DNA from 3 places in the Bradyrhizobium sp. WBAH42 genome. Region 1 is predicted to be linked to each of the others. Evidence: predicted binding sites of a transcription regulator. Region 1 holds the regulator's gene; each other region holds the start of a gene.

The links. The regulator PhoB, encoded in region 1, activates phosphate uptake and scavenging genes when phosphate is short. The targets are predictions, from matches to a motif close to TGTCATNNANCTGTCAT.
Region 2: a site for PhoB is predicted at 3,923-3,939, ahead of DCG74_RS30335 (UDP-2,3-diacylglucosamine diphosphatase). Genes of this name have one in related genera too.
Region 3: a site for PhoB is predicted at 3,749-3,765, ahead of ugpB (sn-glycerol-3-phosphate ABC transporter substrate-binding protein UgpB). Genes of this name have one in related genera too.

What each region holds. Positions count from the first base shown of each region.
Region 1 is NZ_CP036533.1:1,504,454-1,510,738, forward strand. Features, by position in the region: gene pstS (phosphate ABC transporter substrate-binding protein PstS) at 1-585, shown strand, start outside; gene pstC (phosphate ABC transporter permease subunit PstC) at 788-1,777, shown strand; gene pstA (phosphate ABC transporter permease PstA) at 1,782-2,627, shown strand; gene pstB (phosphate ABC transporter ATP-binding protein PstB) at 2,624-3,445, shown strand; gene phoU (phosphate signaling complex protein PhoU) at 3,457-4,173, shown strand; gene phoB (phosphate regulon transcriptional regulator PhoB) at 4,188-4,895, shown strand; gene DCG74_RS07030 (GcrA family cell cycle regulator) at 5,167-5,679, opposite strand; gene DCG74_RS07035 (aspartate aminotransferase family protein) at 6,140-6,285, shown strand, end outside.
Region 2 is NZ_CP036533.1:6,413,882-6,420,166, forward strand. Features, by position in the region: gene DCG74_RS30320 (caspase family protein) at 1-633, shown strand, start outside; gene DCG74_RS30325 (threonine/serine dehydratase) at 903-1,886, opposite strand; gene DCG74_RS30330 (glycosyltransferase family 1 protein) at 2,044-3,087, opposite strand; gene DCG74_RS30335 (UDP-2,3-diacylglucosamine diphosphatase) at 3,087-3,899, opposite strand; gene thiD (bifunctional hydroxymethylpyrimidine kinase/phosphomethylpyrimidine kinase) at 4,213-5,013, opposite strand; gene DCG74_RS30345 (PAS domain-containing sensor histidine kinase) at 5,366-6,285, shown strand, end outside.
Region 3 is NZ_CP036533.1:933,966-940,250, reverse strand. Features, by position in the region: gene DCG74_RS04435 (sn-glycerol-3-phosphate import ATP-binding protein UgpC) at 1-594, opposite strand, end outside; gene ugpE (sn-glycerol-3-phosphate ABC transporter permease UgpE) at 601-1,449, opposite strand; gene ugpA (sn-glycerol-3-phosphate ABC transporter permease UgpA) at 1,449-2,330, opposite strand; gene ugpB (sn-glycerol-3-phosphate ABC transporter substrate-binding protein UgpB) at 2,379-3,695, opposite strand; gene DCG74_RS04415 (CaiB/BaiF CoA-transferase family protein) at 3,914-5,119, opposite strand; gene DCG74_RS04410 (organic hydroperoxide resistance protein) at 5,298-5,723, opposite strand; gene DCG74_RS04405 (MarR family winged helix-turn-helix transcriptional regulator) at 5,879-6,285, shown strand, end outside.

The DNA of each region.
Region 1 (6,285 bases):
GCGAAGCTGCCCTCGGAGGCGATCACCGTAGTCCGCCGTTCGGACGGTTCGGGCACCACCTTCAACTTCACCAACTACCTCTCCAAGGCCAGCGCGGACTGGAAGAGCAAGGTCGGTGAGGGCACCGCGGTCGAGTGGCCGGTCGGCGTCGGCGCCAAGGGCAACGAAGGCGTGTCGGGCAACATCAGCCAGACCAAGAACTCGATCGGTTACGTCGAGTACGCCTATGCCAAGCAGAACAAGCTGACCTACACCGGTCTCGTCAACAAGGCCGGCAAGCCGGTGCAGCCGACCGTCGAGGCCTTCCAGGCGGCCGCCTCCAACGCCGACTGGGCCAAGGCACCCGGCTATTACGTCATCCTGACCGACCAGCCCGGCGAGAAGTCCTGGCCGATCACGGCGGCGACCTTCATCCTCATGCACAAGTCCGCCACCGACAAGGCGGCCTCGCAGGAAGCCATCAAGTTCTTCCGCTGGGCCTTCAAGAACGGCGGCAAGGCGGCTGAAGAGCTCGATTATATCCCGATGCCGGACAGCGTCGTCCAGCTGATCGAGAAGACCTGGGCTGCCGAGATCAAGAGCTAAGTAGAGCTCTCGTGTCCCGGACGCGGTGCGGCCCTGGCGATGCGAAGCATCGTCCAGTGTGCCGCTCCGCAGAGCCGGGACCCACAAGCACCAGGCCCCGGATCAGCGGCGCACCGCTTCGCGCTGCACCGCATCCGGGGCACGGGACCGCCACCAACAACAAGCGTATATAAAACGGGCACAGGGGATCGGCGTGGCTGAGATGGCTGTCGAGAGCAATGTGATTGATGCTGCCGGTCCATATGATCGCGCCAAGGCCTTGAGCGCGTTCAAGCTCGGCGACGTCACCTTCTACTGGATCACGCGGTTGTCCGCGATCTCGGTGCTGCTGATCCTCGGCGGCATCATCATCTCGCTGATCGTCGGTGCGTTCCCGGCGATCAAGGAATACGGCATCTCCTTCCTGTGGACGCAGCGCTGGGCGCCCTCCGCCGATCCGCCGGTGCTCGGCGCGCTCGGGCCGATCTACGGCACGCTCGTCACCTCCTTCATCGCGATGCTGATCGCCATTCCCGTCGGTCTCGGCATTGCGATCTTCCTCACCGAGCTCTGCCCGCAATGGCTGCGCCGCCCGATCGGCATGGCGGTGGAGCTGCTCGCCGGCATCCCCTCGATCATCTACGGCATGTGGGGCTTCTTCGTGCTCGGCCCGTTCCTAGCCAACACCTTCCAGCCCTTCATGATCAGGGTGTTCGACGGTGTTCCCGTGCTGGGCGCGATCTTCGCGGGTCCCCCGTCCTATCTCAGCCTGTTCAACGCCGCCCTGATCCTCGCCATCATGGTGCTGCCCTTCATCACCTCGATCTCGGTCGATGTGTTCAAGACGGTGCCGCCGGTGCTGAAGGAAGCCGCCTATGGCGTCGGCTGCACCACCTGGGAAGTCGTCCGCAGCGTCGTGATCCCCTACACCCGCGTCGGCATCATCGGCGGCGTCATGCTGGCGCTGGGCCGCGCGCTGGGCGAGACCATGGCGGTGACCTTCATCATCGGCAATTCGTTCCGGATCTCCTCGTCGATCTTCGCCCCGGGCACCACGATCTCGGCCGCGATCGCATCCGAGTTCGCCGAGAGCGACGGCCTGCACCAGTCCGGCCTGATCCTGCTCGGCCTCCTGCTGTTCGTGCTGACGTTCTTCGTGCTCGCGGCCGCCCGGTTGATGCTGCTGCGCCTGGAAACCAAGGCGGGGAAGTGAAGCCATGAACCCGATCTATTCGCGCCGCCGCCGCTGGGACATCGTCATTCGCGGACTCTGCATCGCAGCCGCTGCGTTCGGCGTCACCTGGCTCGCGCTGATCCTGATGACGTTGCTCTACAACGGCCTGGCCGGGCTCAACCTCCAGGTCTTCACCGAGAACACGCCGCCGCCCGGATCGAACGAAGGCGGTCTGCTCAACGCCATCGTCGGCTCACTGATCATGACCGTGATCGGCGTCGGCATCGGCGCGCCGCTCGGCCTGTTCGCCGGCACCTATCTTGCCGAATACGGCCGCAACGACAAGCTGACCTCGGTGATCCGTTTCATCAACGACATTCTCCTGTCGGCGCCCTCGATCATCATCGGCCTGTTCATCTACGGGGCGGTGGTGGTGCCGATGCGCGGCTTCTCGGCGATCGCGGGCAGCCTCGCGCTCGCCGTCATCGTGATCCCGGTCGTCGTGCGCACCACCGAGGACATGCTGCTGCTGGTGCCGAATCCGCTGCGCGAGGCGGCCTCTGCGCTCGGTCTGCCGCGCTCGCTGGTGATCAAGCGCATCGCCTATCGTGCCGCGCGTTCCGGCCTCATCACCGGCGTGCTGCTGGCGACCGCCCGCGTCGCGGGCGAGACCGCACCGCTGTTGTTCACGGCGCTGTCGAACCAGTTCTTCAGCCTCGGCCTGAACAAGACGATGGCGAACCTACCTGTCACCATCAACAACTTCGTGCAGAGCCCCTACGAATATTGGAAGCAACTCGCCTGGAGCGGCGCGCTGCTCATCACCCTGACCGTGCTTGCCCTGAACATTGGCGCGCGCATCCTTGGCGCCGAGAGGACTGCAAAATGAGTGAAATGTCTGTTTCCGTCAGCGCGCCGACCGTTCATCCCGGCTCGCAGCCGCTGCCCGAGGCGCCCGCCAAGGTCACCGCGCGCAACCTGAATTTCTACTACGGTGAGCACCACGCGCTGAAGAACATCAATCTGACGCTCGGCACCAACCGCGTCACGGCGTTCATCGGCCCGTCGGGCTGCGGCAAGTCGACCCTGCTGCGCATCTTCAACCGGATGTACGACCTCTATCCGGGCCAGCGCGCCACCGGCCAGCTGCTGCTCGACCAGACCAACATCCTCGACGCCAAGCTGGACCTCAACCTGTTGCGGGCCCGGGTCGGCATGGTGTTCCAGAAGCCGACGCCGTTCCCGATGACGATCTACGAGAACATCGCCTTCGGCATTCGTCTGTACGAGAAGATCTCGAAGTCGGAGATGGACGACCGCGTTGAGAAGGCTCTGCGCGGCGGCGCGCTGTGGAACGAGGTCAAGGACAAGCTCAATGCCTCCGGCCTGTCGCTCTCCGGCGGCCAGCAGCAGCGCCTCTGCATCGCCCGCACCGTCGCGGTGCGGCCCGAGGTGATCCTGTTCGACGAGCCCTGCTCGGCGCTCGACCCGATCTCGACCGCCAAGGTCGAGGAACTGATCCAGGAATTGTCCGAGAACTACACGATCGCGATCGTCACCCACAACATGCAGCAGGCGGCGCGCGTCTCCGACAAGACCGCCTTCATGTATCTCGGCGAGCTGATCGAGTTCGACGACACCAGCAAGATCTTCACGTCGCCGAGCGATCGGCGCACGCAGGATTACATCACCGGCCGGTTCGGCTGAGGAGACGGAATATGGGTTCTGAACATACCGTAAAGGCCTTTGACAGCGACCTTCAGGAGCTCACTCGCCTGGTCGCCGAGATGGGCGGCATCGCCGAGCGCATGATCGTCGATTCCGTCGACGCGCTGATCCGCCGCGACGTGGCACTCGGCCAGCGCGTCGTCACCACCGACGCCGATCTCGACGCGCTGCAGAAGCGCATCGAGGAGCGCGCCGTGCTCACCATCGCCCGCCGCCAGCCGATGGCCGTCGACCTGCGCGAGATCGTCGGCGCCATGCGCGTTGCGACCGATCTCGAGCGCATCGGCGATCTTGCCAAGAACATGGGCAAGCGCGTCGCGGCGCTGGAGACGGATTTCCATCCGCTCAAGCTGTTCCGCGGCCTGGAGCACATGACCGACCTCGTGCAGCAGCAGGTCAAGAGCGTGCTCGACGCCTATGCCGCGCACGATCTGCCGGCGGCGATGGCGGTGTGGAAGGGCGACGAGGAGGTCGACGCCATCTGCACCTCGCTGTTCCGCGAGCTCCTCACCTACATGATGGAGGATCCGCGCAATATCTCGTTCTGCATCCACCTGATGTTCTGTGCCAAGAACATCGAGCGGATCGGCGACCATGCCACCAACATCGCCGAGACCGTGTTCTACATGATCGAGGGCCAGGCGATCACCGACAAGCGGCCGAAGGGCGACATGACGACCTTCGCCACGACGGTGCCGAATACCTAAGGAGCGACGACAACATGGGCGCACGCATTATGGTGGTAGAGGACGAGGAAGCTCTCACCGAGCTTCTCCGCTACAACCTCGAAGGCGACGGCTATGACGTCGAGACGGTGATGCGCGGCGACGACGCCGACACCCGCCTCAAGGAGCACATTCCCGATCTGATCGTGCTCGACTGGATGCTGCCGGGCCTGTCGGGCATCGAGCTGTGCCGGCGGCTTCGGACCCGTCCCGAGACCAAGCAGCTGCCGATCATCATGCTCACCGCGCGCGGCGAGGAGAGCGAGCGGGTACGGGGCCTCGCAACCGGCGCCGACGATTACATCGTCAAGCCGTTCTCGGTGCCGGAGCTGCTCGCGCGCGTGAAGGGTCTGCTCAGGCGCGCCAGCCCCGAGCGGCTCGCCACCGTGCTCGCCTATGGCGACATCGAGCTCGACCGCGACAAGCGCCGCGTGGCGCGCTCGGGTCGGCCGATCGATCTCGGCCCGACCGAATATCGCCTGCTGGAGTTCTTCCTGGAGCATCCCGGCCGCGTGTTCTCGCGCGAGCAGCTGCTCGATAGCGTCTGGGGCCGCGACATCTATATCGATGAGCGTACCGTCGACGTCCATATCGGCCGCCTGCGCAAGCTGCTCAATCTCGGCCGCGAGCAGGACCCGATCCGCACCGTCCGCGGCGCCGGCTACGCGCTGGATGATCGCTTCGCGAAGGCCGAGCAGACGTAAGATCTGCGAGCTGTTGGTGTGGTGAGCTGCGGCTACACCCTCAACCGTCATCCCGGGGCGCGCGCAGCGCGAGCCCGGGATCTCAGCGCGAGCGCTTGCGCTCGTCGCGATCAACCACGGGACGTGGTTTGACGATGACTCGGCGTGACCATCTCGCGCAACGATCGCGCCCTGTGGTTATGGATCCCCGCCTTCGCGGGGATGACACTGAGTAGGTGGCGCCGTCATCGTGTGACGGCTGTAATCTCGGCGATCAACTAATTCCGCAAGCTCAGCGCGTGCTCGGCTTCGCCGGTGCGCGACGGCGGTCCGCTGCGGGCTGATAGGCCACGCGCGAATGCTGGGCGCAGTAGGGCAGGCCCGAGAGCGCCTTGCCGCCGCAGAAGAAGAAATCCGGGCTCGATGGATCGCCGACCGGCCAGTGGCACGTCGCCTCGTTCAATTCCAGCAGCGACAGGCGCTGGCTCATCGGCACCACGTTGTCGTAGGTGACCGGCTCGGCTTCCACCTCGACCTCGAAGGCCTGCGCCAGCGCGGTGTTGCCGCGCGCAACGGGTCGCGTCACGCGCATCATGTGCTGCGCGGGCCGTGCCTTGCGCGGCCGCGGCGCTGCCGATGAAGGGCTCTTGGCGCGGCCGGACAGGCCGAGCCGGTGCACCTTGCCGATCACGGCATTGCGGGTCACATTGCCGAGCTCCGCCGCGATCTGGCTGGCCGAAAGTCCGGCCTCCCAGAGCTTCTTCAGCTGCTCGACGCGATCATCGGACCAGGTCAAAACCGTCATTGCACCCTTTCCCTCGCAGCGCGCCTGCCATCCTGGAGCCTTCGCCGCGATTGCCTAAAGCCTTGAAAAACCCGTGCCGCCAGAATCCCTTAAGGCTCGCCGGGCGCGCTCAAGACGCCCGAACGTTTACGCCGGTACATGAGGACTTTTGGGATCAGAACTGCTGCACGAGATGTCGTATCTGACAGTCCAAACGCTACAATATGGCGTGACTCCCGCGCAAGAGTCCGCCGACTCGCTTCCACATGTTCCGTGGTGAAAAACCCGCAAAATCGGCACCGCAAGACTACGGATTCAGCGTTTCGCGAGGCTTTCCGGGCGGCATTGACACCCGTCTTTCCAGGCATAAGATAGTGCCACGTGCCGCCCTTAAAAGGCGGCACGTTTCGTTTTCCGGGGCCGGTCAATGGTGCGTTGCGCAATGCGTGCCTCACACCGTCCGCAACATTCAAGTGACGTCATGACTAACAGCGCCGCGCCGCATTTGCTCCCCGTTTTCGCCAGGGCCGACCTCGGTTTCGAGCGCGGCGAAGGCTGCTGGCTGATCGCGGCCAATGGCGATCGCTATCTCGATTTCACCTCGGGCGTGGCGGTGAATGCGCTCGG
Region 2 (6,285 bases), 3.4 Mb from region 1:
GCCCCGACCATCAAGATCGGCAATCTCGGCCAGCCCAAATACATGCCGCTGATGCAGCAGGGCAATGGCGTGCAGGTGAACGGCAATCTGCCGGTCGTGCAGAAGCCGGTCGACGGCAACGTCGTCGGCAAGCTCGGCAATGGCGGCCAGATCGTCACCCTGCCTGCGGGCAACAACCAGCCGAACCCGCAGAACGGCACGCCGTCGCAGACCCCGAGCAAGATCGTCACGCTGCCTGCGCCGACCCACACGACCAACGGCAAGGTGGGCATCGGCAAGATCGTGACCCTGCCTGCGACCAACAATCCGCAGAACGTCGGCACGACCAACGGCTCTTCTGGCAAGACCGTGAGCGTGCCGGTGAATCCCGGCACGAAGATCGACGTGAAGCCGGTCAACGTTCAGACGCAGAACCAGCCGATCCGCGTCAACAACGGCAACACCGGCATCGTGAAGCCCAACACTATCCCCGTGAACAAGGTGCAGGTGCAGACCAACGTGCAGACCAACCGTCCGCAGCTCAACACGATGCCGAACCGCATGGTCAGCAGCAACAACAACTTCCGGCAGTCGATGAACCAGGCGCCGAGCATGAATAATGGCGGCAACCGTCGCGGCGGCTTCATGCACTGATTGCGCAGGAAGTCGGTCTGCTCCCTCCCCCGCTTGCGGGGGAGGGCTGGGGAGAGGGTCTCACCACAACGGGACAATCCCCAAGAGGAAGAAGCCCTCACCCGGCACTGCGTGCCGACCTCTCCCGCAAGCGGGAGAGGTTGCACTGAGCAAGCGGAAAGTTCGATCCTCAAGATCGACAGAAACACAGAAGGGGCAGAGCGGCGACGCTCTGCCCCTTCTTCATATTAGTTCCTCTAATTCCGGGATGCGCCGTGAGGAGGAGGCGATCAGGCCACCAGCTCGGCGAACAGGTCCGCGTCGACATTGCCGCCTGACAGCACGATGACGACGTTCCTCCCCGTCACGTCCAGGCGTCCGGCGAGCAGCGCGGCAAGACCCACCGCGCCGCCGGGCTCCACCACGAGCTTCAGCTCGCGATAGGCGAAGGCGACGGCCGCGCCGACTTCGGCATCGGAAGCCGTGACGCCGCGCGCGAGCAGCTTGCTGTTGATCGCAAACGTCATCTCGCCCGGCATCAGCGCCATCAGCGCATCGCAGATGGTGCGGCCAGCCGGCGGATGCGGCTCGCGATGGCCGGCGGTCAGGGAGATGCCGTGGTCGTCGAAGGCCTCAGGCTCGGCGACCACGATCTCGGCTTGCGGATAGCGCGCCTTCACGGCCGTGGCAACGCCCGCGATCAGGCCGCCGCCGGAGGCCGGCGCCACCACGATGTCGGGGCTGAGGCCGAGCGTTGCCATGTCCTCGGCAATCTCGCGGCCGGCGGTGCCCTGCCCTGCGATCACGAAGGGATCGTCGTAGGGTTTGACCAGCGTCGCGTCACGCTTCTCGGCGATGCCGCGCGAGATCGCCTCGCGGTCGTCCTTGTCGCGGTCGTACAGCACGACTTCGGCGCCGTAGGATTTGGTGCGCTCGCGCTTCGACAGCGGGGCATCCGCCGGCATCACGATGGTCGCCTGCATGTCGAGGATCTTTGCCGCCGCCGCCACGCCCTGCGCGTGGTTGCCGGAGGAGAACGCGACGACCCCGCCGGCGCGCTTGTCCTGCGGGATCGAGAACACCTTGTTGAAGGCACCGCGGAACTTGAACGAGCCGGTGCGCTGGAGCATCTCCGGTTTCAGAAACACCTTGGCACCGACGCGCTCGTTGAGCACGGGGAAGGACAACAGCGGGGTGCGGATGGCGTAAGGCGCGATCACGCGCGCCGCGGCGTCGATGTCGGCAGGGCCGACCGGAAGGAGCTGTTCGGTCATGGCGGAATGTTATCGCGGCCGATCAGGCCCGGGCAAGACACCTCCGCGCGATGATTTCCCCCACAGCGTTTTAGGCGAAGTGGCTACCGGTTCGCGTGAAGAAAACGCGTCAAAACAAGAATCTAGAGCCATTTCGATCCATCGGATCGAGATCGCTCTAGGCCACGAACCGCGGCTGTTCCGCGCCGGCCCTGCCGGGCAATACCGCCCCGACCGCCAAAATGCTGTCGATGAAGACCCGCGCCGAGGCTTCCCAAGTGTACTTGGCGGCAAACGCGACGCAATCCTGCCGGGAGATGTCGAGCGCGGCGAAGCAGGCGCTGCGCAGATCGTGATCAAGCGCGCCGACCGGCGCATCGCCTATCACGTCGCGGGGTCCCTTCACCGGGAAAGCCGCGACCGGCAGACCACTCGCCAGCGCCTCCAGCAGCACCAGGCCGAAGGTGTCGGTCTTGCTCGGGAACACGAACACGTCGGCGGCGGCATAGATATCGGCCAGTTCCTCGCCGTGCTTCTCGCCGAGGAAGATCGCATCGGGATAGGCCTCTTCGAGCGCGGCGCGCGCCGGGCCGTCGCCGACAATCACCTTGGTGCCGGGCAGGTCGAGGTCGAGGAAGGCCTCGAGATTCTTCTCCACCGCGACGCGGCCGACCGACAGGAACACCGGCGCCGGCAGACAGAGATCGACTGCGCGGGGGTGGAACAGGCCGGTGTCGACACCGCGCGGCCACAGCACGACATTGTCGAAGCCGCGCTCGGTCAGTTCGCGGGCGAGCGCCGGCGTCGCCGCCATCACCGCGCGGCTGGGCGCATGGAAACGGCGCAGCGCCCGCCAGATCAGCGAGCCCGGGACCGGCACGCGGGCGCGGACATATTCGGGGAAACGGGTGTGGAAGCTGGTTGTGAACGGCAGCTTGCGCTGACGGCAATAGCGCCGGACCATCAAGCCGATCGGCCCTTCGGTCGCGATGTGGATGCTGTCGGGCCGCGCCTCCTCGATCAGCCTTGCGATCCGGGCCGGGCGCGGCATGGCGAGGCGCACGTCGCGATAGCTCGGCATGGCGAAGGTGCGGAACGATTGAGGCGTCAGGAACGTGAACTCGACGCCGAGCTCTTTGGCAGCGTCAGCGAGCTTGGTCAGCGTCCGAACCACACCGTTGACTTGCGGGTGCCAGGCGTCGGTCGCGACCAGGATGCGCATCAGGCCGCCCTTGCCGCGACCTGTGGCACCTGCGCGGGCTTCTGCAACTGATCCGCCCAGGTGATGATCTCGAAATGGCCGTCGTCATGCTCGACCAGGGCGGTGCAGCTCTCCACCCAGTCGCCGCAATTCATGTAGCGGATGCCGGCCTCGTCGCGGATCACGGCGTAGTGGATGTGGCCGCAGATCACGCCGTCGGCCTCGTGACGCCGTGCCTCGGCGGCGAGCGCCTGCTCGAACGCGCCGATATAGTTGACGGCGTTCTTGACCTTCTGCTTGGCCCATTGCGACAGCGACCAATAAGGCACGCCGAACAGGCGGCGAAAGAAGTTGACGAAGCGATTCATCTGGATCGCGAAGTCGTAGGCCTTGTCGCCGAGATGGGCGAGCCAGCGCGCGTTCTGCACCACGAGATCGAAGATGTCGCCGTGAATGACGAGATAGCGCTTGCCGTCGACGCCGGTGTGAACCGTGTTCTCGACCACGTCGATGCCGCCGAAATGCGTGCCGTAATAGTTGCGCAGGAACTCGTCGTGATTGCCGGGAATGTAGATGACCTTGGCGCCCTTGCGCGCCTTGCGCAAAAGCTTCTGGACGAGGTCGTTATGCGATTGCGGCCAGTGCCAGCTCGATTTCAGCGCCCAGCCGTCGACGATGTCGCCGACGAGATAGATCGTGTCGGCATCATGGTAGCGCAGGAAGTCGAGCAGAAGATCGGCTTGAGAACCGCGGGCTCCGAGATGGACGTCGGAGATGAACAACGTGCGAAAGCGCCGCTCCGGGCTCTCGTCACTCACATCGTAACTTCCCATGCGCCAGCCTGTAACAATGTCCCGTGACAGGGGGATGACCGATTGAACCCTCGAGGCACCTTGAAATACGAATCACGCCTTGCCTCGCCCTCCCCGCGAATATCAGTCGCATGCGACAATCAGGCGACATCGCGCCGCAGGGGGCTCTGGAGATCAGATCCCGGCCGGAAGCCAGGTAGGTGCGCTCCCTCCCCACTTGCGGGGAAGGGCTGGGGAGAGGGTGCTTCCGTAATGGGACAATCCCCAAGAGGAGAAAGGCCCTCGGCGCGACCTCTCCCGCAAGCGCAAGCGGGAGAGGCGAAGCAAGCCCGCCTCAGTAGAACTTGTGGAAATGATGGATCGGCCCGTGGCCGTGGCCGACGCTGAAGCGGTCGGCGGCGGCGATCGCGGCGCTGATCCATGCCTTGGCGTTGCGCACGGCGGCCTCGAGGTCCTCGCCCTTGGCCAGCCCCGCCGCGATGGCGGAGGACAGCGAGCAGCCGGTGCCGTGGGTGTTGCGGGTGGCCACGCGCGGCGCGGCGAGCGCGATCGTGGTCGCGGCAGTGACGAGATAGTCGGTGCTCTCGGCACCCTCTCCGTGCCCGCCCTTGATCAGGACGGCGCGGCAGCCCAGCGCCAGCAGGCGGCGTCCCTGGCTTTCGATCTCGGCCTCGCTCGCCGCCACCGGCTCATCGAGCAGGGCCGCGGCCTCCGGCAGGTTCGGCGTGATCACGGCAGCCAGCCGCATCAGCCTGGTGCGCAGGGCGTCGACGGCTTCAGCGGCGAGCAGGCGATCGCCGGAGGTCGCCACCATGACGGGATCGAGCACGACGTGCCGCGGTGCCCAGCGCGACAGCGCGGCCGCGATGGCGTCGATGCTGGCGGCCTGGGCCACCATGCCGATCTTCACCGCACCGATGTCGAGGTCGGAGAACACCGCGTCGATCTGCTCGGTGACGAACCCGGCCGGCACCGCGTGAATGCCGGTCACGCCGCGCGTGTTCTGCGCCGTTAGCGCCGTGATCACGGAGGCGCCGTAGACGCCGAGCGCGGCAAAGGTCTTCAGGTCCGCCTGGATGCCGGCGCCGCCGCTCGAATCGGAACCGGCGATGGTGAGTGCGACCGGGGTCGTCATCGCGGGGGACATGTGCTTGAGGACGCCGCCATGGCCTGTCCTAGCGCGACCGCGGAACGCCAGCAAGCGCGCCGAATCGCCGCCGAGCGTGATTCGCGAATCAATTGCGCCTTGCGAATCAGTCGGACACGGCGCGGTCAAAGGCCCGCAATGATGCGGGCTTGAAAATGCAACGGCGCCGGACCCTTGGTATAGTTGTGTACCTTAACGTGCTTCGCCGGTCAGGCGAGACGTCAGGTGGTGGAACCGTCCGACGACCCGATCTTGCAGGTCGCCCGGCCCGCAAGCCATCTGAAAAGACTCTTGGGGTGGAATGATGTGGGCCTTCTTCGAACGTCTCCTCGACTCGTCCATGCTGTCGCCGCACGGCATCTGCCTGTTGTGGGAGCCTGAGCTGATCTGGCTTCACGTCGTTTCCGACGCCTGCATTGCCGCCGCCTATTTCTCGATCCCGTTCGCCCTCGCCATCCTCGTCACCAAGCGGCGCGACCTCAAGTTCGGCTGGGTCTTCTGGGCGTTCGCGATCTTCATCATGGCCTGCGGCCTGACTCACGTGCTGTCGATCTACACGCTCTGGGTTCCGGTCTACGGCATCGAGGGCATGGTCAAGGCCGCCACCGCGGTCGCCTCGGTCTTCACCGCCGCCGCACTCTGGCCGTTGCTGCCGAAGATCCTGACAATCCCCTCGCCGTTCGAGCTGCGACAGGTCCAGGCCGCGCTCGAGGAGGAGGAAATCAAGAGCCGTGACGCCGCGCTGCTGCTGCAGCAGGTCCGCGATGCCCAGCGCGCGATGCGCGAGAGCGTGGCGCGCCTCACCGCGATCGTCGAGACCGCCGTCGACGGCGTCATCCTGTTCGATGCGCAGGACCGCATCCTGCTGTTCAATCCGGCCTGCGAGCGCTTGTTCGGCTACCGCGCCGACGAGGTGATGAACCGCAACGTCGGCATGCTGATGCCCGAGGCGGATGCGGCGCGGCATTTCGCGATAGGCGGCGAGGCCATCGGCCTGCGCAAGGACGGCACGACGTTTGCGATGGACCTCTCGGTCGGCCAGGCGCGGCAGGACGGCGAATTGATCTTCGTCGGCATCGTCCACGACCTCACCGGGCGCAAGCTGACCGAGCAGCAGCTCCAGCAGGCGCAGAAGATGGAGATGGTCGGCCAGCTCTCCGGCGGCATCGCGCACGACTTCAACAATCTGCTGACCGTCATCATCGGCAATGCCGAGCACCTGAGCGAGCAGCTCAAGGCGAGGCCGGACCTCAAGCGCTT
Region 3 (6,285 bases), 570 kb from region 1:
CGCCTCGAGCTGGTCATGGGTGACGTAGATCGACGTCGTGTTGAGCCGGCGCTGCAATTTGCGGATCTCGACCCGCATCGCGATGCGCAGCTTGGCGTCGAGGTTGGAGAGCGGCTCGTCGTACAAAAACACCTTCGGCTGGCGCACGATGGCGCGGCCCATGGCGACGCGCTGGCGCTGGCCGCCGGAGAGCTGGCGCGGCTTGCGCTCCAGCATGGCGGAGAGCTCGAGCACGCGCGCGGCTTCCTCGACGCGAGTCTTGATCTCGGCCTCGGCCATGCCGCGGTTGCGCAGGCCATAGGCCATGTTGTTGTAGACGCTCATATGCGGATAGAGCGCGTAGTTCTGGAACACCATCGCGATGTCGCGATCGGCGGGTTCGATCTGGTTGACGACGCGGCCGCCGATGTCGATCTCGCCGCCGGTGACCGTCTCCAGCCCCGCGACCATGCGCAGCAGCGTGGACTTGCCGCAGCCGCTTGGTCCGACCAGCACGCAGAACTGTCCGTCGCCGACATCGACGTCGACGCCCTTGATGGCCTCGAAGCCGCCGGGATAGGTTTTGCGGACACTGCGCAGGGTGACGTTGGCCATAAGTCTCTACTTCTCCGTCTCGACCAGGCCGCGCACGAACAATTTCTGCATGGCGACGACGACGAACACCGGCGGCAGCATGGCCAGCACGGCGGTTGCCATCACGATCGGCCATTCGGTCAGCGCGTCGGTGGTGGTGATCATCTTGCGGATGCCGATCTGGATGGTCTGCATGTCGTCGCGCGTGGTGATCAAGAGCGGCCAGAGATATTGATTCCAGCCGAGAATGAACAGGATCACGAACAGCGCCGCCATGTTGGTGCGCGACAGCGGCAGCAGCGTATCCCAGAAGAAGCGCAAGGGGCCGGCGCCGTCGATGCGCGAGGCTTCCAACAGCTCGTCCGGCACGGTCATGAAGAACTGGCGGAACAGCAGCGTCGCGGTGGCCGATGCGATCAGCGGCAGCGACAGGCCGGCATAGCTGTCGAGCATGTGCAGGTCGGCGACGATCTTGTAGGTCGGATAGATGCGGACCTCGACCGGGAGCATCAGGGTGATGAAGATGAGCCAGAAGATCGGCATCCGGAACGGGAAGCGGAAATACACGATCGCATAGGCCGAGATGATCGAGATCGCGATCTTGCCCACCGCGATCAGCAGCGCCATCACCAGCGAGTTCAGCATCATGTTGCCGACCGGCTCGCGGGTCGAGCCGCTCGTGCCGACGAAGATGGTCTGGTAGTAGGTCTCGAAGAAGTGGCCGCCGGGCAGCAGCGACATCTGCCCGTTCGCGATCACGGCGTTGTCCTGGGTCGAGGCGACGATTGCGATGTAGACCGGGAAGGCGACGATCGCGATTCCGATCCACAGGATGATGTGGGCGACGTAGCGCCGAAAGCCCTCTTCCTCGACCATCAGTAGGTCACCTTGCGTTCGACGAAGCGGAACTGGATGCCCGTGAGCACGATCACCATGATCATCAGGATCACCGACTGCGCCGCCGAGCTGCCGAGATTGCCGCCGAGCAGGCCGTCGGAATAGACCTTGTAGACCAGCGTCTCGGTCGACTTGCCGGGGCCGCCGCGGGTCATGGTGTCGATGATGCCGAACGTGTCGAAGAAGGCGTAGACGATGTTGACGACCAGGAGGAAGAAGATGGTCGGCGACAGCAGCGGGAAGGTCACGGTCCAGAACCTGCGCATCGGGCGCGCGCCGTCGATCGCGGCGGCCTCGAGCACGCTTCTGGGGATGCTCTGCAGGCCGGCGAGGAAGAACAGGAAGTTGTAGGAGATCTGCTTCCAGGCGGCGGCCAGGATGATCAGCGATGCGGCCTGGTCGCCGTCGAGCAGCGGATTCCAGTCGATGCCCAGAGTGCGCAGGTAGCGCGAGAGCACGCCGAGCGAGGGATGCAGCATGAAGATCCAGAGCACGCCGACGACGGGCGGCGCCACCGCATAGGGCCAGATCAGCAGCGTGCGGTAGAGCGTCACACCGCGCAGCGGCTTGTCCGCCATCACGGCGAGCAGCAGCGCGAACGACAGCGACGACACCGCGATCGCGAACGAGAAGAAGAAGGTGCGCAGGATCGCCTCGAAATAGGCGCGCTCCCTGAACAGCTCGAGATAATTGTCGAACCAGACGAAGCTGGTCGACAGGCCGAAGGCGTCCTGGAGCAGGAAGGACTGGATCACCGCCTGCAAGGCCGGCCAGTAGAAGAAAATCAGGACGATCGCGAGCTGCGGCGCAACCAGCGCATAGGGCAACAGCTTCGACTGGAAAATGGCTTGCTTTTGCATGATGCCCCAGAGAAGCGGCAGGCCGGTGACGGCCTGCCGCTGGTCGCCTTACTTCACGGCGGTCTTTTCGAACTGGCGCAGCATGGTGTTGCCGCGCTCGACGGCGGCGTCTAGCGCCTGCTTGGCGGTCTTCTTCCCCGCCAGGGCCTGCTCGATCTCCTCCGCCCAGACGTCACGGAGCTGCACCATGTTGCCGAGGCGCAGGCCGCGCGAATTCTCGGTCGGCTCCTTGTTGGTCAGCTCGAGCAGCGGCGTCTCGAGATAGGGCTGGTCCTTGTAGAAGCCCTCGGCCTTGGCCTTCTCATAGGCCGCCTTGGTGATCGGCAGATAGCCGGAGGCCTTGTGGATGTAGACCTGGCGATCGGTGTCCGAGAGGAAGGTGAGGAACTTCGCGACGCCCTTGTAATCGTCCGCCGGCTTGCCGCCCATCACCCAGAGCGAGGCACCGCCGATGATCGAGTTCTGCGGCGCGCCCTTGGCGTCCGGATAATAGGGCATCGGCACCGCGGTGAAGGCGAACTTGGCCTGCGCCTTGACGTTGCCGAAGAACGCCGACGAGGTCAGGTAGAGCGGGCATTCGCCCGACGTGAAGCGGCCTTCGCCGGTATTGGTGCGACCGGCATAGTCGTAGGTCTTGTCCTTCTGGAGCTCGACCAGGTTTTCGAGATGCTTGACCTGGAGCGGTCCATTGAAGGAGAGCACGGTGTCGAAACCGTCGAGGCCGTTGGCCTTGGTCGACAGCGGCACGTTGTGCCAGGCGGACAGCTGCTCGAGATTGACCCAGGTGACCCAGGAGTTGGAGAAGCCGCAGGTGGCGTGGCCGGCCGCCTTCAGCTTCTTGGCGGCGTCGAACACGTCGGGCCAGGTCTTCGGGATCTCGACATTGGCCTTCTTCAGCTCGTCGAGGTTGACCCACATCACGGTCGACGACGAGTTGAAGGGGAACGACAGCATCTCGCCCTTCGAGGTCGAGTAATAGCCGGTGATCGCGGGCAGATAGGCCTTCGGATCGAACTTCTCGCCGGTCTCGGCCATCAGCTTGTAGACCGGCTTCACGGCGCCGGTGGCGGCCATCATGGTGGCGGTGCCGACCTCGAACACCTGCATGATGTGCGGCGCGTTGCCGGCGCGGAACGCGGCGATGCCGGCGTTCATCGTATCGGCGTAATTGCCCTTGTAGGTCGGGATCACCTTGTAGTCGCTCTGCGTGGCGTTGAAGTCGTTGGCGAGCTTGACGATGACGTCGTTGTTGGCGCCGGTCATCGCGTGCCACCACTGGATTTCGGTCACGGCAAGTGCCGGCGAAGCGCCGAGACCAACCGTGAGCGCGACAGCCGCCGCCGCGCCAAAATGTCGAAGAGCCATCAAGAAAACCTCCCTTGCCCGTCACTAAGAAGCGCTTGCGCTAGCAGCGCCATATGACGTTCACATGACTGTGTAAGCGGGAGAAACGAAAGCAGCAAGCGCTGCCAAATGGGAAGTCGTCAAATAGGCGAAGACGGAGCGGTCAGCCAACTCCGTTCGCGCTGCACATGCGTGCGCGCGCCGCAGTGCGGCATTGGTGGATGGGAAGGGTGAGGCCCTTAGCGCTTGCGGTCGGGACCGCAGACCGTGCCTTTTTCGACCATCGCGTCGATCTCGGCCTTGGAGTAGCCGAACCCGCCCAGCACCTCGGCCGCGTGCTGGCTGAACTTCGGCGGCACGCGGCGCAGGCTGGGCTTGCTGCGGTCGAGCCGGATCGGTGACGCCACGCCCTTGTACCAGTCCTTCTCGATGATATCGCCACGCGCGATCGTGTGCGGATTCGTCAGCGCCTGGTCGATCTTCTGCACGGGACCTGCGGGCAGGCCCGCGGCGAGCAGGCGGTTGCACAGCGGCTCGGCCTCGTGCTGGCTGAACACGGCGGCGAGCTCGGCGCGCAGCGCCTCGCGATTGGCGATGCGGTCCTTGTTGCGGGCAAAGCGCGGATCGGTGCCGAGCTCGGGCTTGCCGATCTCCTTGGCGAGCTTGCGGAAGGTGCCGTCATTGCCGACGCCGATGAAGATGTTGTCGGTCTTGGTCGGGAAGATCGCATAAGGCACGAGGTTCGGGTGCTCGTTGCCGGTGAGGCCCGGCGGCTTGCCATGCATGAAATAATTCGCGGTGTGCGGATGCATGATGGCAAGGCCGGTCTCGTACAGCGTCGTCTCCAGAAACTGGCCCTTGCCCGAACGTTGCCGCTCCGACAGCGCCATCAGGATGCCGATCGCCGCATAAAGTCCGGTGGTGATGTCGACCAGCGGCACGCCGATCCGCATCGGCCCGCTCTCGGGCGAGCCGGTCGCCGCGATCATGCCGGTCATGGCCTGGATGATGGCGTCATAGCCGGGATTGCCGCCACGCGGGCCGTCGGCGCCGAAGCCGCAGATCCGGCAATGCACGAGGCGCGGATATTTCTTGCCGAGGACGTCGTTGCCGATGCCCCATTTCTCCAGCGTGCCCGGCTTGAAATTCTCGATCAGGACGTCGGCCGTTTCCAGCATCTTCAGCAGCACGACGCGCCCGCCTTCGGAGGCGAGGTCGAGGCCGATCGAGCGCTTGTTGCGGTTGATGCCGACGAAATAGGCCGCATCCTCCTCGTGGAACGGAGGGCCCCATTCGCGCACCTCGTCGCCCGCGGGCGGCTCGACCTTGATCACGTCGGCGCCATGGTCGGCGAGGATCTGGGTGCAGTAAGGACCGCCGAGCACACGCGTGAGATCGATGACGCGCAGTCCGCTCATGGCACCCGTTGCGGCTTCAGAACTCATGCCTTCGCTTCTCCTGTGTCGACGTTCGAGCACAGGCCTAGCGAGGTTTGTTTGCGCCAGCAATGGGCCCTCGCGTAGGGCCGCATGCGCGGCTGCGCTGCCATGCCGCGGCGTGGCAAATTCAGTCGGAAGCGGCCGGCCCGAGGGGGATCCCGGGCCAGCCAATCCGCGCTGCCGATCAGACGACCGTCAGGCGAACGTCGACATTGCCGCGCGTGGCATTGGAGTACGGGCACACCTGGTGCGCCTTGGCGACCAGCGCCTCGGCCTCCGCGCGGGCAAGGCCCGGCAGCGAGACGGCAAGATCGATGTCGAGGCCGAAGCCGCCTTCCGAGCGCGGGCCGATGCCGACGGTCGAGGTGACGGAGGCATCGGCCGGAACCTTCGGGCCGCCCTGCGAAGCCACGAACTTCATCGCGCCGATGAAGCAGGCGGCATAGCCGGCCGCGAACAGCTGCTCGGGATTGTTGCCGGCGCCGCCGCCACCGCCGAGCTCCTTCGGCGTGGTGAGCTTGACGTCGAGCGCGCCGTCGAGGGTCGCAGCATGGCCGTCGCGGCCGCCGGTGGCCTTGGCGCTGGTCTTGTAGAGGACGTTCACGGACATTTTCGTCTCCTCGGGTCTTTCCAGGTTGGGGTGTGAGCTTTATCGCAGGCAATTAGATTGCGCGCAATCTAAATCGGCGCGTCTCACATTTAATTGTTCGCAATTGAATGCGCCGCCGGCCGGGCCCAGAATGGGAGAAACGCACGAGATTCGTCATGGCCCGGAAATCAACGGCGGTCGACCCGCTTCGCCTCGACAACCAGATCTGCTTCGCGGTCTATTCCGCCACGCACGCCTTCAACCGCGTCTACAAGCCGCTGCTCGATCGGCTCGGCCTGACCTATCCGCAATATCTGGTCATGCTGGTGCTGTGGGAGCGCGACGACGTGCCGGTGAAGGACATCGGCGAGAAGCTGTTCCTGGATTCGGGCACGCTGACGCCGCTGCTCAAGCGGCTCGAGGCCGCCCATCTCGTCAAGCGCACCCGCTCGCGCGAGGACGAACGCCAGGTGCTGATCGCCCTGACGCCGCAGGGCCATGCACTGAAGGAAAAGGCGCGCGCCGTGCCGCACTCGATCCTGGCGGCATCGGACTGCTCGGTGTCGGAGCTGGTGGCGATGAA